DNA from 3 places in the Kitasatospora sp. NPDC030952 genome. Region 1 is predicted to be linked to each of the others. Evidence: predicted binding sites of a transcription regulator. Region 1 holds the regulator's gene; each other region holds the start of a gene.
What was found. Region 1 encodes HrcA, which represses chaperone genes, less so after heat shock. Its sites were predicted from a motif close to TTNGCACTCNGNNNNNCNGAGTGCNAA; they were not measured.
Positions count from the first base shown of each region.

Region 2: the regulator HrcA is predicted to act here: its motif matches at 2,936-2,962, upstream of ACZ47G_RS18380 (FmdB family zinc ribbon protein).
Region 3: the regulator HrcA is predicted to act here: its motif matches at 1,905-1,931, upstream of groES (co-chaperone GroES).

Region 1 covers NZ_JBVIFM010000005.1:280,954-286,449, forward strand. Annotated here, with positions in the region: gene ACZ47G_RS13005 (S41 family peptidase) at 1-910, opposite strand, end outside; gene ACZ47G_RS13010 (16S rRNA (uracil(1498)-N(3))-methyltransferase) at 993-1,742, opposite strand; gene dnaJ (molecular chaperone DnaJ) at 1,821-2,960, opposite strand; gene hrcA (heat-inducible transcriptional repressor HrcA) at 3,036-4,070, opposite strand; gene htpX (zinc metalloprotease HtpX) at 4,337-5,257, shown strand; gene pspAB (PspA-associated protein PspAB) at 5,284-5,496, shown strand, end outside.
Region 2 covers NZ_JBVIFM010000009.1:208,159-213,654, forward strand. Annotated here, with positions in the region: gene ACZ47G_RS18365 (sigma-70 family RNA polymerase sigma factor) at 191-1,177, shown strand; gene ACZ47G_RS18370 (hypothetical protein) at 1,314-1,628, shown strand; gene mscL (large conductance mechanosensitive channel protein MscL) at 1,638-2,054, opposite strand; gene ACZ47G_RS18380 (FmdB family zinc ribbon protein) at 2,592-2,924, opposite strand; gene ACZ47G_RS18385 (MFS transporter) at 3,051-4,310, opposite strand; gene ACZ47G_RS18390 (potassium/proton antiporter) at 4,870-5,496, opposite strand, start outside.
Region 3 covers NZ_JBVIFM010000001.1:155,510-161,005, forward strand. Annotated here, with positions in the region: gene groL (chaperonin GroEL) at 1-1,345, opposite strand, end outside; gene groES (co-chaperone GroES) at 1,458-1,763, opposite strand; gene ACZ47G_RS00715 (hypothetical protein) at 2,011-2,346, shown strand; gene ACZ47G_RS00720 (THUMP-like domain-containing protein) at 2,384-3,553, shown strand; gene ACZ47G_RS00725 (polysaccharide deacetylase family protein) at 3,555-4,466, opposite strand; gene ACZ47G_RS00730 (hypothetical protein) at 4,707-4,985, opposite strand; gene tsaD (tRNA (adenosine(37)-N6)-threonylcarbamoyltransferase complex transferase subunit TsaD) at 4,982-5,496, opposite strand, start outside.

The DNA.
Region 1 (5,496 bases):
CCCGGCCGGTGCGGTCCGGGGCGACGGAGTCCAGCCAGTACGCGGCGGGTACCGGGTGGGGGCGGCGGCCGGCCCGCGACCCGGCCGGCCGGACGTCCAGGCGGCGCGGGACGGCGGTGTCCAGGTCGTCCAGCAGCCAGAGGTCGCCGGCCCGGTGGAAGACCACCCGGGTGCCGTCGGTGGTGGCGTTGCGGGCGTAGAAGCCGTCCGGGTCGGTGCTGTGGCGGCGCAGGTCCGAGCCGTCCGGGCGGCTGGACCACAGCTCGCCGACGCCCTCGTGGTCGGACAGGAAGGCGATCCGCCCGCCCACCCACAGCGGGGAGTCGAGCTGCCCGTCCAACTCCTCGTGGATCCGGGTGAAGCGGTCCTGCCCGATCCACAACTTGCCCGCCCGGCCGCCCCGGTAGCGCTTCCACCAGGCCGGCTCGCGATTGTTGACGGTCACCAGCAGCACCTGGTCGCCGTCCGGCTCGAAGGCCAGACCGCCGACCGGCCCGTAGGGCAGCCGGGCCGGCTCGCCGCCGTCCAGCGGCACCGCGTGCGCCCAGCAGCGCCGCGCCCCGGACTCGCCCGCGCCGGTGGTGGCGATCGGGCGCCCGTCGGCCGTCCAGCCCTGCACCCTGGTCTCGGCGTCGCCCCAGTACGTCAGCCGCCGGGACGGCCCGCCGTCCACCGGCACCACGTGCACCTCGGGGGCGCCGTCCCGGGTGGAGGTGAAGGCGATGTGCCGCCCGTCCGGGGAGAACCGCGGGTGGTGCACCGGCAGGTGGTCGGCCGTCAGCCGCCAGGCCCGGCCGCCGTCCAGCGGGGCGAGCCACAGGTCGTCCTCGGCGACGAAGGCGGCCAGGTCACCGTGCAGATGGGGGTGGCGCAGATAGGCGCCGGCGGAGGTGCTCAGGGAGTCCGTCACCCGGTCAGCGTAGGCAGACGCGGGTACGGGCCGCTCCGTTTTCCGCAGACTCCCGCCGGGCGCACGGGAGTTGCGGGTGGGGTCAGGCCCAGCGGCCGGTGCGCCCCAGCAGCAGCGCCCCGGCGGCCACCCCGGCGGTCGAGGTGCGCAGCACCGACGGGCCCAGCCGGTACGGCTTGGCCCCCGCCTCGGCGAACGCGGCCAGCTCCTCCGGGGAGACCCCGCCCTCCGGGCCGACCACCAGCACGATGTCCCCGCCGGCCGGCAGCGCGGCCTGCGCCAGCGGCTCGGCGCCCTCCTCGTGCAGCACGGCGGCCAGGGCGGCCCCGGCCAGCAACGGCGCCAGCTGCCGGGTGGTCATCGCCTCGCGCACCTCAGGGAAGCGCAGCCGGCGGGACTGCTTGCCCGCCTCCCGGGCGGTGGCCCGCCACTTGGCGAGCGCCTTGGCGCCGCGCTCGCCCTTCCACTGGGTGATGCAGCGCGAGGCGGCCCAGGGGACCACCACGTCCACGCCGACCTCGGTCATGGTCTCCACGGCCAGTTCGCCGCGGTCGCCCTTGGGCAGCGCCTGGACGACGACGATCCGCGGCGACGGCTCCGGCTCCCGCCGCACCGCGGCCACCGTGACCTCGATCGCGTCCTTGCCGAGCACCTGGGCGACCGTGCCGTCCACGCCGAGTCCCAGCCCGTCCGCCAGGGTCACCGCCTCGCCGACCGCCAGCCGCTTCACCGCCGCCGCGTGCCGCCCCTCCGCCCCGTCGAGCCGCACCACGGCCCCGGGCACGGCGGCGGCGATCCGCTCGGTCTCGACGACGAAGACGGGCGCGGTCATGACGGGAACCTCCGGGGTTGGAACGGAACACACGGAAGGGGTGCCGGGGACCAGCCCCCGGCACCCCTCCGCTGACGACTACCGGCCGTTGAAGGCGTCCTTCAGGCGCGAGAACAGGCCCTGCTGGCCCGGCGCGAACTGGCCGGACGGCCGCTCCTCGCCGCGCAGCACGGCGAGCCGGCGCAGCAGCTCCTCCTGCTCGGCGTCGAGCTTGCCGGGCGTCTGCACCTCGACGTGCACTATCAGGTCGCCCCGGCCGCCGCCGCGCAGGTGGGTGATGCCCCGCCCGTGCAGCGGGATCGACTGGCCGGACTGGGTGCCGGGCCGGATGTCGACCTCCTCCAGCCCGTCCAGGGTCTGCAGCGGCACCTGGGTGCCGAGCGCGGCGGCCGTCATCGGGATGGTGACGGTGCAGTGCAGGTCGTCCCCGCGCCGCTGGAAGACCGTGTGGGTGGTCTCGGCGATCTCGACGTACAGGTCGCCGGCCGGGCCGCCGCCGGGGCCGACCTCGCCCTCGCCGGCCAGCTGGATCCGGGTGCCGTTGTCCACACCGGCCGGGATCTTGACCGTCAGGGTGCGGCGGGCCCGCACCCGGCCGTCGCCGGCGCACTCGGGGCACGGGGTCGGCACGACGGTGCCGAAGCCCTGGCACTGCGGGCACGGGCGGGAGGTCATGACCTGCCCCAGGAAGGAGCGGGTCACCTGGGAGACCTCGCCCTTGCCGCGGCACATGTCGCAGGTCTGCGCGGAGGTGCCGGGGGCCGCGCCCTCGCCGCTGCAGGTGGTGCAGGTGACGGCGGTGTCGACCTGGAGTTCCTTGGTGGTGCCGAAGGCGGCCTCCTCCAGGGTGATCTCCAGCCGGATCATGGCGTCCTGGCCGCGGCGGGTGCGCGAGCGCGGGCCGCGCTGGCCGGCCGCGGCGCCGAAGAAGGCGTCCATGATGTCGGAGAAGCCGAAGCCCGCCGCGCCGGCGCCGAAACCGCCCGCGCCACCGCCGCCGGGCGACAGCGGGTCGCCGCCGAGGTCGTAGACCTGGCGCTTCTGCGGGTCGGAGAGCACCTCGTAGGCGGCGTTGATCTCCTTGAACCGCTCCTGCGTCTTCGGGTCCGGGTTGACGTCCGGGTGCAGTTCGCGTGCGAGGCGCCGGAACGCCTTCTTGATCTCGTCCTGCCCCGCATCCCGTCGGACGCCGAGTACCGCGTAGTAGTCCGTGGCCACCAAATGCTCCGCTTGTTCCGCCTGTAGAAGTGCGACTGGGACACCGCCGCCGGGTTTTCCGACGGCGGCTGCTTGCTACGACTCGGCCAGGATCTGACCCACGTACCGTGCCACCGCTCGCACCGCCCCCATTGTGCCCGGGTAGTCCATCCGGGTCGGACCGATCACACCCAGTTTGGCCACGCTCTCGTCGCCCGAACCGTAGCCGACCGAGACGACCGAGGTGGAATTCAGCCCCTCGTACGCGTTCTCCCGCCCGATCCGGACCGTCATCGCGGCGTCCGTGGTCTCACCCAGGAGGCGGAGCAGGACGACCTGCTCCTCCAGGGCCTCCAGCACCGGCTGGATGGTGAGCGGGAAGTCGTGTCCGAAGCGGGTCAGGTTGGCCGTGCCGGCCAGCATGATCCGCTCCTCGTTCTGTTCGGCGAGCGCCTCGAACAGCGTCGCCAGGACGGTGCTGACGGTCGGCCGGTCGACCTGTTCGAAGGCCGCCGGGAGTTCCTCCAGCAGCCCGGGGACGTCCGGCAGCCGCTGGCCGGCCGCCCGCGCGTTGATCCGCGCGCGCAGGTCCGCCAGGACCGTCTCGCCGACCGTGCCCGGGCAGTCGACCATCCGCTGCTCGACCCGGCCGGTGTTGGTGATCAGCACCAGCATCACCTTGGCCGGGGCCAGCGCCACCAGTTCGATGTGCCGGACGGTGGAGCGGGTGAGCGAGGGGTACTGCACCACCGCGACCTGCCGGGTCAGCTGCGCGAGCAGCCGCACCGTGCGGGTGACCACGTCGTCCAGGTCGACGGCGCCGTCCAGGAAGTGCCGGATCGCCCGGCGCTCCGGGGAGCTCATCGGCTTGATCTCGGCGAGCTTGTCGACGAACAGCCGGTAGCCCTTGTCGGTGGGGATCCGCCCGGCGCTGGTGTGCGGCTGGTGGATGTACCCCTCCTCCTCCAGCGCCGCCATGTCGTTGCGCACCGTGGCCGGGGACACCCCGAGGTTGTGCCGTTCCACCAGGGCCTTGGAGCCGACCGGCTCCTCCGTCCCGACGTAGTCCTGGACGATCGCGCGCAGCACGGCGAGCTTGCGGTCGTCCAGCTGGCGGACCTCACCGGCCATGGGGCACGCACCTCCGTCTTCGCACGTTGTCGGTCTGTGATGCTGCGAGCCGCTCCGAGAAGGGCCCCGACCCTGGCACTCTGCACACCCGAGTGCCAAAACCGTACCTGCCAGTGTACGGCCCGGGTCCTACCGCAGGAACGGCCCGGCCGGGGTGATCCTGCCCGCAGTTCCGGACGGCCGCGCGACACTCCGCGTGCGCGGGTGGTGCTCCGGGGCCGTCCGGGTGGCAGCATCGAAAGCGACGGCGAACGGAGGAGCAAGCAATGTCGAGCTCGGGCCAGCACACCCGTTTCGCGCCCGACCGCGGCCTGACCGGCCGCATGGTCGCGACGATGTTCGTGATCGGGCTGCTGTACGTCGGTTTCACGGGCCTGCTGATCGCGCTGCTGCGCGGGGCCTGGCCGCTGATCGTGCTGATCTCCGGCGGGCTGTTCGTGGCCCAGTTCTGGTTCAGCGACAAGATCACCGAGCGGGCCATGGGCGCCCACCAGGTGACCGAGGAGCAGTACCCCCAGCTGCACGGCACCATCGACCGGCTCTGCGCCCTGGCCGACATGCCCAAGCCCCGCGTGGCGGTCGCCGACAACGACATGCCGAACGCCTTCGCCACCGGCCGCAACCCGCAGAACGCCGTGGTGTGCGTCACCACCGGCCTGCTGCGCCGGCTCGAACCCGAGGAGCTGGAGGGCGTCCTCGCCCACGAGCTCTCGCACGTCGCCCACCGGGACGTCGCGGTGATGACCATCGCCGGCTTCCTCGGCGTGCTCGCCGGCGCGATGACCCGGATCGCCATGTACGGCGGGTTCATGGGCGGCAACCGCAACAGCAACGACCAGAACGCGGCCATCGCGGCGCTGATCATCCCGCTGGTGTCGATCGTCGTCTACGCGATCAGCTTCCTGCTCACCCGGCTGCTGTCCCGCTACCGCGAACTGGCCGCCGACCGGGCCGCCGCCCAGCTCACCGGCCGGCCCAGCGCGCTGGCCTCGGCCCTCACCAAGGTCACCGGGCAGATCGCGGCCATCCCCACCGAGGACCTGCGCAAGTCGCAGCCCTACAACGCCTTCTACTTCGCCCCCGCGCTGAGCGCCAGGGAGACCGCCTCCCAGCTGTTCTCCACCCACCCGACGCTGGAGAAGCGACTGGCCCAGCTGGCGAGGATCTCCGAGCAGCTCGGCCGCTGACCCCGTTCCGACCCGGAAGGACCGCCGTGGGATTCCTGGACGCCCTGTTCGGCCGCACCAAGCCCGTCAAGCCCGACCTGGACCAGCTGTTCGGCGTGCCGTCCGCCGCGCTCACCCTGGAGGCCGGGGCCGGGTTCCTCCCCACCGGGCTCGGCTCGGTCTGCTTCGCGGCCGTCGAGGGCGCGGCCTTCGTCCAGGTGGAGCAGCAGGTCCGGGCCCTGCTGGACGCCGACACCGAG
Region 2 (5,496 bases), on a different contig from region 1:
ACCGATTGTCGAAGGCCGGGGTGAAAACCGGCAGGATACTGCATAGCGGGGAAGAATCTGAACGACTTGGGAATGTTGTCCGGAATCTGTTCGTTGGATCGTTACGTGTGAGCCCCCAGGGGCCCGCACTTCTTGCCCTCCTGGGGGGCAGGCAGGCAGACCTCGGCAACACCAGTCAAAGGGAGCAAGCATGGCCACCCGTGCCGTCGTTCGAGACAGGGCCGACCGGACTCGCGCGGCCCGCCCGACCAACCTTGAGGCCGACCGCGACCTGGTCGGTATGTACCTCGACGAGATCGCCAGGACGCCCCTGCTCGATGCGGCCGAGGAGGTCGAGCTCTCGCTGCGGATCGAGGCCGGTGTGTACGCCCAGCACCTGCTGGACGAGAGCGCGCGCCCCGACGGTCACCTCCCCGACGGCGTCACCCACGAGGAGCTGGAGGCGATAGCCGCCGACGCCGAGCGCGCCAAGGACGTCTTCATCCGCTCGAACCTCCGCCTGGTGGTGGCGGTCGCCCGGCGTTACCCGCGCAGTGGCCTGCCCCTGCTGGACCTCATCCAGGAGGGGAACGCGGGTCTGGTGCGCGCCGTCGAGAAGTTCGACTACGCCAAGGGCTTCAAGTTCTCCACCTACGCGACCTGGTGGATCCGCCAGGCGATCACCCGCTCGATCGCCGATCAGTCCCGCACCATCCGGCTCCCCGTGCACCTGGTCGAGGAGCTGGGCCGGATCCGCCGGGTGCAGCGGGAGAAGTCCAAGGAACTGGGCCGGGAGGCCGAGCCGGCCGAGATCGCGGCCGAGCTGGACACCACCGAGGCCCGGATCAAGGACGTGCTGGACTGGGCGCGCGACCCGGTCAGCCTCAACATGTCCGTCGACGACGAGGGCGAGACCCAGTTTGGCGACCTGGTGGAGGACACCGGGGCGACGTCCCCCGAGGACGCCGTGATGGTCATGCTCCGCCGCGAGGAGCTGGACGGCCTGATCGGGCGGCTGGACGACCGCACCGCCTCGATCATCCGCTCCCGCTACGGGATGGAGGACGGTCGCGAGCGCACCCTCACCGAGGTGGGCAAGCAGCACGGGCTCACCCGTGAGCGGATCCGGCAGATCGAGAAGCACGCCCTGGCCGAACTGAAGAAGATCGCCGACCACGCGGGCTTCGAAGCCGCCTGACGATCGACGGCCGAGGTCGACCGCCCGGGCCCGGGTGCGGAGCGCTCCGCACCCGGGCCGGCGCATGTCATCGGGAGCCTCGCGAGGCTTCTAGGCTGAAAGGACAGGTCGGACCGCGAGTAGGGGAGTGGACAAGGTGAGCGAGCAGGAACAAGAGCAGGCACAGGAACCGGGACGCGAACAGGGCCGGGACGGGACGCGGGGCGAGCGGGGCACCCCCGCCCCTCCCTCCCCCTCCCCCTCCTCCCCTCCCTCCACCTCCACCCCAGCCTCCACCCCAACCTCCACCTCCACCCCCGCCAAGGCCCGGCTGGTCTTCCGTGACCCGCTGGACCAGCAGTCCCGGGACGACACCGACGCCGGCTGGGGCGACCGCCCGGGCACTGGGGAGAGTGGTGGGCGGGGGCTGGACTGGTACCTGAACCAGCGCCCGCCGCACCACGGGGACTGAAAACGTGCTCTAACGCGCCGTGACCAGCGCGTCGCGGATCTCGGTCAGCAGTTGGACCTCCTTGGCCTCGGCCTCGGCCGCCACCTCGGCGACGCTCTTGCGCCTGGCCGCCATCCGGTTCATCGGCACGATCAGGACGAAGTAGACGACGGCGGCGGTGATCAGGAACTGCAGGGCGGCGCTGAGCACCGACCCCCACAGGATGAGGATTCCGGACGTGACCTCACCGGTGGCGCTCACCTCGCAGGGCCCCTTGAGGCAGGAACTGTAGGACGCCAGGTCCTTCGTCCCGAACACGCCGACGATCGGATTGATCACGCCTTTGACGAAGGCGTTGACGATGTTGGTGAAGGCCGCGCCGATGACCACGGCGACGGCGAGTTCGACGACATTTCCACGCAGCAGGAATTCCTTGAAGCCTTTCATGCCGCCTCGAACGACGAAGTCGTTCCGGGGTTACGGGTGATCTTCCGGGAGCCCGGATTGACAACCCGTACGGCCCACCGTGGCCCCCGAGGGCGGCGGCAGCCCGGCCCGCAGGGGCCCGGAGGCGAGCGCCGCGGCCACCGCGAGCAGCACCAGCGCGGGCACCCCGCCCCGCCGTCGGACGGCCCGGCGCCAGCGGTACCACCCGCCGCACCCGCGCCGGATCGGCGGGAAGCTCGGCACCTCCCGCCGGGGCGGCACGGAGGGTGCGGGCAGGGGGAGGGAGAAGGACAGGCTCGTGGTCGTCATGGGGAGGGCCTCCGGACTCGGTCGGGTCTTGCTCGGTGACCCCTACCCTGCGCGTTCCCGCCACGGCCGGGAAATCGATTCCCACAGCCTGTGGAAAACCCCGCCCTTGTGGATAACTTCGTACACTCACACGAGCTAATCCGACCCTCGAAGGTTGACGATGGCACGCGAAAAGGCCCGCCGCCCCCGCGCGAAGCGGGGCCGACGGGCCTTCTCGTGAGACCGAGGTCAGCCGGCGGCCGGAGCCGGGCTGCTCGACGAGCTGGACGAGCTGGAAGAGCTCGACGAACCGGACGAGCCCGAGCCCGAACCCGAGGTCGACGACGAGGTCGAGGACGTCGAAGAGCCGGTGGACGAACCCGCGCCCACCGCGCTGCTGGAGGACGAGCGGCTGTCGGTCCGGTAGAAGCCCGAGCCCTTGAACACGACGCCCACGGCCGAGAAGACCTTGCGGAGCCGTCCCTGGCAGTTGGGGCACGTGGTCAGCGCCTCGTCGGTGAACTTCTGCACCGCCTCCAGGCCGCTGCCGCACTCGGTGCACTGGTACTGGTACGTGGGCACTTGTCTTCCTCCTGGCACTCTCGCCTGATGAGTGCTAACGATGGTCAATGATGCGGTATTCCGTTGGATCAGTCCAGCGAATCCGGTGTGAGATGAGCCGGTACCGCGTCACCGCCCACCGCGCGTTCAGCCCTTGGCCGCGCCGACCAGCTGCGCCGCGTTGCCGCGCTCGGCCGACGAGGCCACCACCCGGCCCGGCCCGCCCGGGGCCACCAGCAGGTGTCGCATCGACAGCAGCGCGATCAGCCCCAGGCCGGCGCCGATGGCCGGCACCAGGAAGCCGACCGAGGGCCCGTGGCCGTCGAGCAGCTTGCCAGCCGCCATCGAGCCGAACGCCAGTCCCAGCCCGATCGCACCGGTCAGCCAGGTGAAGGCCTCGGTCTTGGCGCCGTCCGCGACCAGGGTCTCGACCAGGGTGTAGCCGCTGATCAGGGTCGGGGCGATGGCCAGGCCGCAGACCAGCCCGGCGACCGTCAGGGCGACCAGATTGGGCATCGCCCACAGCACCGAGCAGCCCAGCACCAGCATCGTGTAGCTCATGGCCATCCGCTGCTGCACCGGCCGCCGCCAGGCGATCACGCCGTACAGCACACCGGCCAGCATCGAGCCGCCCGCGAAGATCCCGTACACCGTGCCGCCGGAGTCGTGCTGCCCCACCGAGTCGGCGAAGGCGTTGACCGACACCTGCATGCCGCCGAACACCGCGCCGACGCCGAGGAAGGCGCCGACCAGCAGCCGGACGCCGGGCGAGGCCAGCGCCGAGGCGCGCCGCACCCCGGGCTGCGGGAGGATCCGGGCCGGGGCGCTGCGCCGCTGGGCCGCGAAGGCGAGACCGCCGACCAGGGTCAGCGAGGCCTCGACGACCAGCGCGACCGCCGGGCTGGCGAAGGCGGCGATGTTGGCGGCCAGGATCGGGCCGACCACGAAGGTGAACTCGTCCGTCACGGACTCGAAGGCGAAGGCGGTGCTCACCTTGGCGCCGGCGGCGGGCGAGGCGCCCTCCCCGGTGAAGGTGGAGACCCAGCGGGCCCGGACCATCGCGCCGATCTGCGGCACGCTCGCCCCGGCCGGGACGGCGGCCAGGTAGACGCTCCAGGCCGGCGCGTGGCCGAGTGCCAGCGCGATCAGCACTCCGACCGAGACCGCGTGCACCAGCACCGTCGGGACCAGCACCGCGGCCTGGCCGTACCGGTCGGCCAGCCGGCCGGTCTGCGGCCCGATCAGGGCCTGGGCGACGGCGGCGACCGCGACGGCCGTACCGGCGGTGCCGTACGAACCGGTGGTCTGGGTGACGAGCAGCAGGATGCCCATGCTGAGCATCGCGTAGGGCAGTCGCGCGACGAGGGCGGGGGACAGGAACGTCCAGGCGCCGGGCGTGCGCAGCAGCTCGCCGTACCCGACCCTGGCGGGTGCCTCGGCGGCGGTGTCGACAGTGCTGCTCGCGGTGTTCGGAGTGGTGCCCGGAGCGGTGTCCGGAGTGGTGCCCGGAGCGGTCTCCGGAGCGGAGTCCGCGGCGATCTCGACCGTTCGGCGGGCCGTCACGGTCGGTCCTTCCTGCTGCCTGGTAGCGCGGCAGGGCATGGGGTGGCCCCGACGGCGCCGAGAGTCGTCCTCTCGCGCGTCGACCGGGGTAGATACCGGGTCGGCCGGGCCTGGTGGGCCGGTGCCGGACCGCGGCCGCCGAGCGGTCGCGCCAACTCTGCGTCAGGCAGATGCTGGGGGTGGTCTAACGGTAGTTATACGGCGTAGTCGAACCAGCATACAGTTACGCGCGTAGATAACGCCAGACCACCCGGATCACGCAGGCCGCGCAGGCCTCCCAGGCCACTCGGAGCACCCGGAGCACCCGGAGTGCCCCGAGCACCCGCAGTACCCGGACCGCAGGGCCACACGGGCCACCCGAGCCGCGAACGCCACCCGGTCCCAGGCGCTCCTCCCCGCCCGTTCAGCCACCCCGCCCGTTCAGCCACCCCGCCAGCTTGCCGCCCTTGTCCACGGCCCGCAGCCGCCGCTCGGCCGCCTCGCCGACCTCGTCGGTGGTGACCACCAGCAGCTCGTCCCCGCCGCGCAGCATCGTCGTCTTGTCCGGCACGAAGGAGTTCCCCTCCCGCACGACCAGGGTGACCGCCGCCCCCTTGGGCAGCCGCAGCTCGCTGATCTCCACGCCGGACATCCGCGAGGTCGGCGAGAGCGCGACCGACAGCAGGTGCCCGTGCAGCTTCTCCAGTGGCGCGGACTCGATGTCGAGGTCCTGTCCCATCGCGCCCTCGCCGATCCGCAGCCGCTTGGCCATCCAGGGCAGGGTCGGGCCCTGGAGCAGGGTGAAGACGACGACCAGGATGAAGACGATGTTGAACACGTCCTCGGCCCTGTGCGCGCCGGAGACCACCGGGATGGTGGCCAGCACGATGGGCACCGCCCCGCGCAGGCCGGCCCAGCTCAGCAGCGCCTGTTCGCGGGCGGGCACCTTGAACGGGGTCAGGGTGAGCACCACGGACAGCGGCCGGGCCAGGAAGACCAGCACCCCGCCTATCACCAGCGCGGGGACCACCGCGTCGCCCATGCTCTCGGG
Region 3 (5,496 bases), on a different contig from region 1:
CGTGCAGCGCCTTGCGGACCACGGCGACACCGGTGGCCTCGTCACCCGACAGGCCCAGGCCGCCGTCCAGCACCTTGGCGGCGTGCACCAGGGAGGCGCCACCGCCGGCGACGATGCCCTCCTCGACCGCGGCACGGGTCGCCGAGATGGCGTCCTCCAGGCGGTGCTTGCGCTCCTTCAGCTCCACCTCGGTGGCGGCGCCGACCTTGATGACGCAGACCCCGCCGGCCAGCTTGGCCAGGCGCTCCTGCAGCTTCTCGCGGTCCCAGTCGGAGTCGGTGCCGGCGATCTCGCCCTTGATCTGGGCGACGCGGCCGGCCACGGCGTCGGCGTCGCCGGCGCCCTCGACGATCGTGGTCTCGTCCTTGGTGATGGTCACGCGGCGGGCGCTGCCCAGCACGTCCAGACCGGCCTGGTCGATCTTGAGGCCGACCTCCTCGGAGATGACCGTGCCGCCGGTGAGGGCGGCCAGGTCGCCGAGGATCGCCTTGCGGCGGTCGCCGAAGCCCGGGGCCTTGACGGCGACGGCGTTGAAGATGCCGCGGATCTTGTTCAGGACCAGGGTCGACAGCGCCTCGCCGTCGACGTCCTCGGCGATGATCAGCAGCGGCTTGGAGGTGCCGGACTGCAGGATCTTCTCCAGCAGCGGCAGCAGCTCCTGGATGGAGGAGATCTTGCCCTGGTGGATCAGGATGTACGGGTCCTCGAGGACCGCCTCCTGGCGCTCCGCGTCGGTGACGAAGTACGGCGACAGGTAGCCCTTGTCGAACTGCATGCCCTCGGTGAAGTCCAGCTCCACGCCGAAGGTGTTCGACTCCTCGACGGTGATGACACCGTCCTTGCCGACCTTGTCGATCGCCTCGGCGATCAGCTCGCCGACCTGGGTGTCCTGGGCGGAGAGGGACGCGACGGCGGCGACGTCGTCCTTGCCCTCGATCTCGCGGGCGACGGACAGCAGGTGCTCGGAGACGGCGGCGACGGCCTTGTCGATGCCCTTCTTCAGGGCGGCCGGGCCGGCGCCGGCGGCGACGTTGCGCAGACCCTCGTTGACCAGGGCCTGGGCCAGCACGGTGGCGGTGGTGGTGCCGTCACCCGCGACGTCGTTGGTCTTGGTGGCGACCTCCTTGACGAGCTGCGCGCCAAGGTTCTCGTACGGGTCGTCCAGCTCGACCTCACGGGCGATGGTGACACCGTCGTTGGTGATGGTCGGAGCACCGAACTTCTTGTCGATGACGACGTTGCGGCCCTTGGGGCCGATGGTCACCTTGACGGTGTCGGCCAGCTTGTTGACACCGCGCTCCAGCGAGCGGCGGGCGTCCTCGTCGAACTGCAGGATCTTCGCCATGTTCCCTATTCCCTCGGGGCTGCGGCCGACCGGCCGCCGAACTACGTGAACCAACGACCACGCCCCGGGCCCCTGTCACTAGGGACACGGATCCGGGGCGGGTCGGAACGACTTACTTCTCGATGATGGCGAGAACGTCGCGGGCGGAGAGGACGAGGTACTCCTCGCCCTGGTACTTCACCTCGGTGCCGCCGTACTTCGAGTACAGGACGATGTCACCGACGGCGACGTCGAGCGGCAGACGCTGGCCGTCCTCGAAGCGGCCCGGGCCGACGGCCAGGACGACGCCCTCCTGGGGCTTCTCCTTGGCGGTGTCCGGGATAACCAGGCCGGAGGCCGTGGTGGTCTCGGCGTCGAGCGGCTGGACCACGATGCGGTCCTCGAGCGGCTTGATGGCAACCTTGCTGCTGGTGGTCACGTCCGAGCTCCCCTTCGGAGATTACGGGGTTGTCTAACGGGTAGTGGCGAACCTGCGGGTCTGCCGTCGCGGGGGTCAGACACACGTCTTCGCATTAGCACTCCCCCAGTGGGGAGTGCCAAGGACGACCATAGGCCGCCGTTAGCACTCAGTCAACCAGAGTGCCAACGACGCGCCCCCGGGGCCCGGGCACGGATGAGTAGCCGTACTCATGTGCGGCGCCCGGACCGGCGGCCAGACTCCTGCCATGACCTCGATCCCGATGCGCGTCGGCCCGTCCCGGCTCAAGGACGCGGCGCTCGCCCTGCTGGCACTGCCCCTGCTCGGGGGCGTGCTCCCGTTCGTCGTCTTCTCCTTCGTCGCCTGCCTCGGCAACGGGCCCGGCGCCGGGGACGACGGGGACGGGCGCGGGTGGGCGTTCCTGGCCTACGGGATGATCGCCGGTCCGGCGGCCGCCCTGGTGGCGGGCGTCGTCGTGGCCGTGCGCGGCTGGCGCTCCGACTACCGGATCCTGTCGGTCGCCGCCGCGCTCTCCCCGTTCCTGGTGCCCGCCGTCCTCTCCTCGGGCGTCCTGTGGCGGTGAACCGCCCGCACCGCCGCCGACCGGTCAGAATGGCCCGGTGGACACCGAGAACCTCCAGCCCCTGCTGACCCCCGAGGGTCAGGCCCTGCTCACCGAGCTGCGCGAGTTCGCCCCCGAGGAGGAACTGGCGCTGGCCACCCGGTTGCGGCGGGAGCACCCGGCGGAGCTGGTGTCGGCGGCGTTCGGGCAGGCGCGGCTGCGGCAGCGGGCCCGGGCGAAGTTCGGGGCGGACGCCGACCTGATGTACTTCACCCCCAACGGGGTCGAGCAGTCCACCCGGCGCAGCGTGGCCGAGTGGCGGGCCCGCCGCTTCGCCGAGCTGGGCGTACGGCGCCTCGCGGACCTCTGCTGCGGCATCGGCGGGGACGTGCTGGCGCTGGCCCGGGCCGGGATCCACGTGCTGGCCGTCGACAAGGACCCGGCAGCCTGCGCCGCCACCGCGGCCAACGCCGCCGCGCTGGGTCTGTCCGCGCTGGTCGAGGTGCGTTGCGCGGACGTCGCCGAGGTGGACGTCACCGGCTACGACGCGGTGTTCACCGACCCGGCCCGGCGCACCGCGCGCGGCCGGGTGTTCGACCCGGAGGCGTACGCCCCGCCGCTGTCCTGGGCGATCGAGGCCGGCCGCCGGACCCCGATCGGCGCCCTGAAGGTCGCCCCGGGCATCCCGCACGAGGCCGTCCCGGCGGACGCCGAGGCCGAGTGGGTCTCCGACCACGGGGACGTCAAGGAGGCGGTGCTCTGGTTCGGCACCGGGGCGCCCCGCCCGCACCGCGCCACCCTGCTGCCGCACGGCGCCACCCTGACCGGCGGCGACCTGCCCGACCCGCCGGCCGGCCCGGTCGGGCGGTACCTGTACGAGCCGGACGGCGCGGTGATCCGGGCGCACCTGGTGGCCGAGGTGGCCGGGCAGGTCGACGGCCGGCTGATCGACCCGAAGATCGCCTACGTGACCTCGGACCGGCTGGTCGCCACCCCGTACGCGCACGCCTTCGAGCTCACCGACGTGCTGCCGTACAACGTCAAGAAGCTCAAGGCGTTGCTGCGCGAGCGCGGGGTCGGCACGGTGGTGATCAAGAAGCGCGGGATGGCGATCACCCCGGAGGAGCTGCGCCGCCAGCTCAAGCCCTCCGGGCCGAACACCGTCACGGTGATCCTCAGCCGCACCGACGACGGGCCGCTGATGATGCTGGGGCAGCCGGTCGGCTGACCTACGAGGCCGGCGCCTGGATGTAGTCCTCCAGCCGGGCCACCGAGAAGCCCTGCTCCTGGATCCGGGCCAGCAGGTCCGCGAACATCTGGGTCATCGTGGCGCCCTTGAGCTCCTTGGGGCCGCGGAAGTGCGCCAGGATGATGTCGCCGGACTTCAGCTTCTTGTCCCCCGCCTGGTACTGCATGTCGTGGATCTGCATCGACTCGCGCCAGAGCACGATCGCCCGCGGACCGCACTGCTGCACCGAGGAGTTGAGCGTCGGGGTGTTGGCGCCGTCGCCGAACGGCGGGCGGAACAGCAGCGGGGCGGTGCCGTACTGCTGGGTGAGCGCGGCCTGGTCCTCGCAGATCTCGGACTTCTGCTTGTCCGCCGACAGCTTGCTCATCACCGGGTGGGTGACGGTGTGGTTCTGGATGTGGTTGCCCAGCGCCTGGAGCGGCTTGAAGTAGCCGTAGTCGTTCTTGACGATGTCCTTGGTCAGGAACATCGAGATCGGCACCTTGAGGTCGGTCAGCATCTCGACGAACTTCGGGTCCTTCTCGGCGCCGTCGTCGATGGTGATGAAGACGACCTTGTCGGTGGTCTTCACATCGCTGAACACCGGTACGGTGCCGGTGCGTTCGAGCTTGATGGGCTTGTCGGCGGGCGGCGCGGGGGCCGGGGCCAGCGGCTTGAGGTTCCACTTCGCCCAGGCCGCGGCGTCGCCCTGGGCCGGGGCCGCGCCGGGCGTGGTGGCCGCGGCGGTCGGCGTGCCGCCGCCGGTGGGCCCGGCCGCCGCCGACGCCGCCGTGCTCGCGGCCGGCGCGGCGGCGCCGCCGCCCCCGTTGTCGCCGCACGCGGTGGCGAAGGCCAGCAGGGCCAGCGCCCCCGCCGCGTACGTCCTGGTCCTGCTCAGCCCGTCCCTGTTCACCGCAGCGCGCTCCCGGTCCCGTCCAGCCTTCTCTCAGCTATGCACGGTAGCGGCCTCGGCGGCGGTTCCCGTCCACGCCTTGGACCGACCGGCACATGGTGGGTGGAGGAAGGAGCGGCGTCCGGGCCGAGCCTGGCAAGGCGGAGGAGGGAGTAGCAGCGGAGCTGCGGCGACCGACGACAACGCAGTCCAGGCGACAGCCCGGGCGTCGCGACGCCGCTCACCATGTGCCGGTCGGTCTTACTCGACGTGCTCGCTGATGAAGGACCAGCGGTGCACCGGGCGGCCGAGCAGCTCGGCCGGCGGGTCGGCGACGGCCGCGAACATGTCGGATTGGGGCGGCTCGCCGCTCCACCAGGTGATCAGCAGCACCCGCTCGCCAGGCGCGGAGAGCAGTTCGAGGCGCTCCAGCCCGGCCGTGCCGCGCAGTCCGGGCAGCGCGAACTCCCGCACCCAGGCGGCGAGTTCGACCCCGCGACCGTCCGCCGCCCGGGCCTCCCACATCGCGGCGACGGTCATGCGGCGCCGCCGCCGAGGGCCTGGTAGGCCTGGCCGTGGACGTCGCCGTGCCCGGTCGCCGCGGGGACGTGGACGTCCGTCACCGGCAGCGAGGAGTCGGCGGACAGGTCGAAGGCGGAGGGGGCGCGGTCGCGCCACACCATCTCGGAGCCCAGCGCCGCCACCATCGCGCCGTTGTCGGTGCACAGGCCCGGCCGGGGCACCCGCAGCCGGATGCCGGCCCGGTCGCAGCGCTGCTGGGCCATCTCGCGCAGCCGGGAGTTGGCCGCGACGCCGCCGCCGATCATCAGGTGGTCGACGCCGTTGTCCTTGCACGCCTTGACGGCCTTGCGGGTGAGCACGTCGGTGACCGCCTCCTGGAAGGAGGCCGCGACGTCGGCGATCGGCACCTCCTCGCCGGCCCGGCGCTTGGCCTCCACCCAGCGGGCGACGGCGGTCTTCAGGCCGGAGAAGGAGAAGTCGTACTCGGGGTCGTTCCGGCCGCTCAGGCCGCGCGGGAAGCTGATCGCCT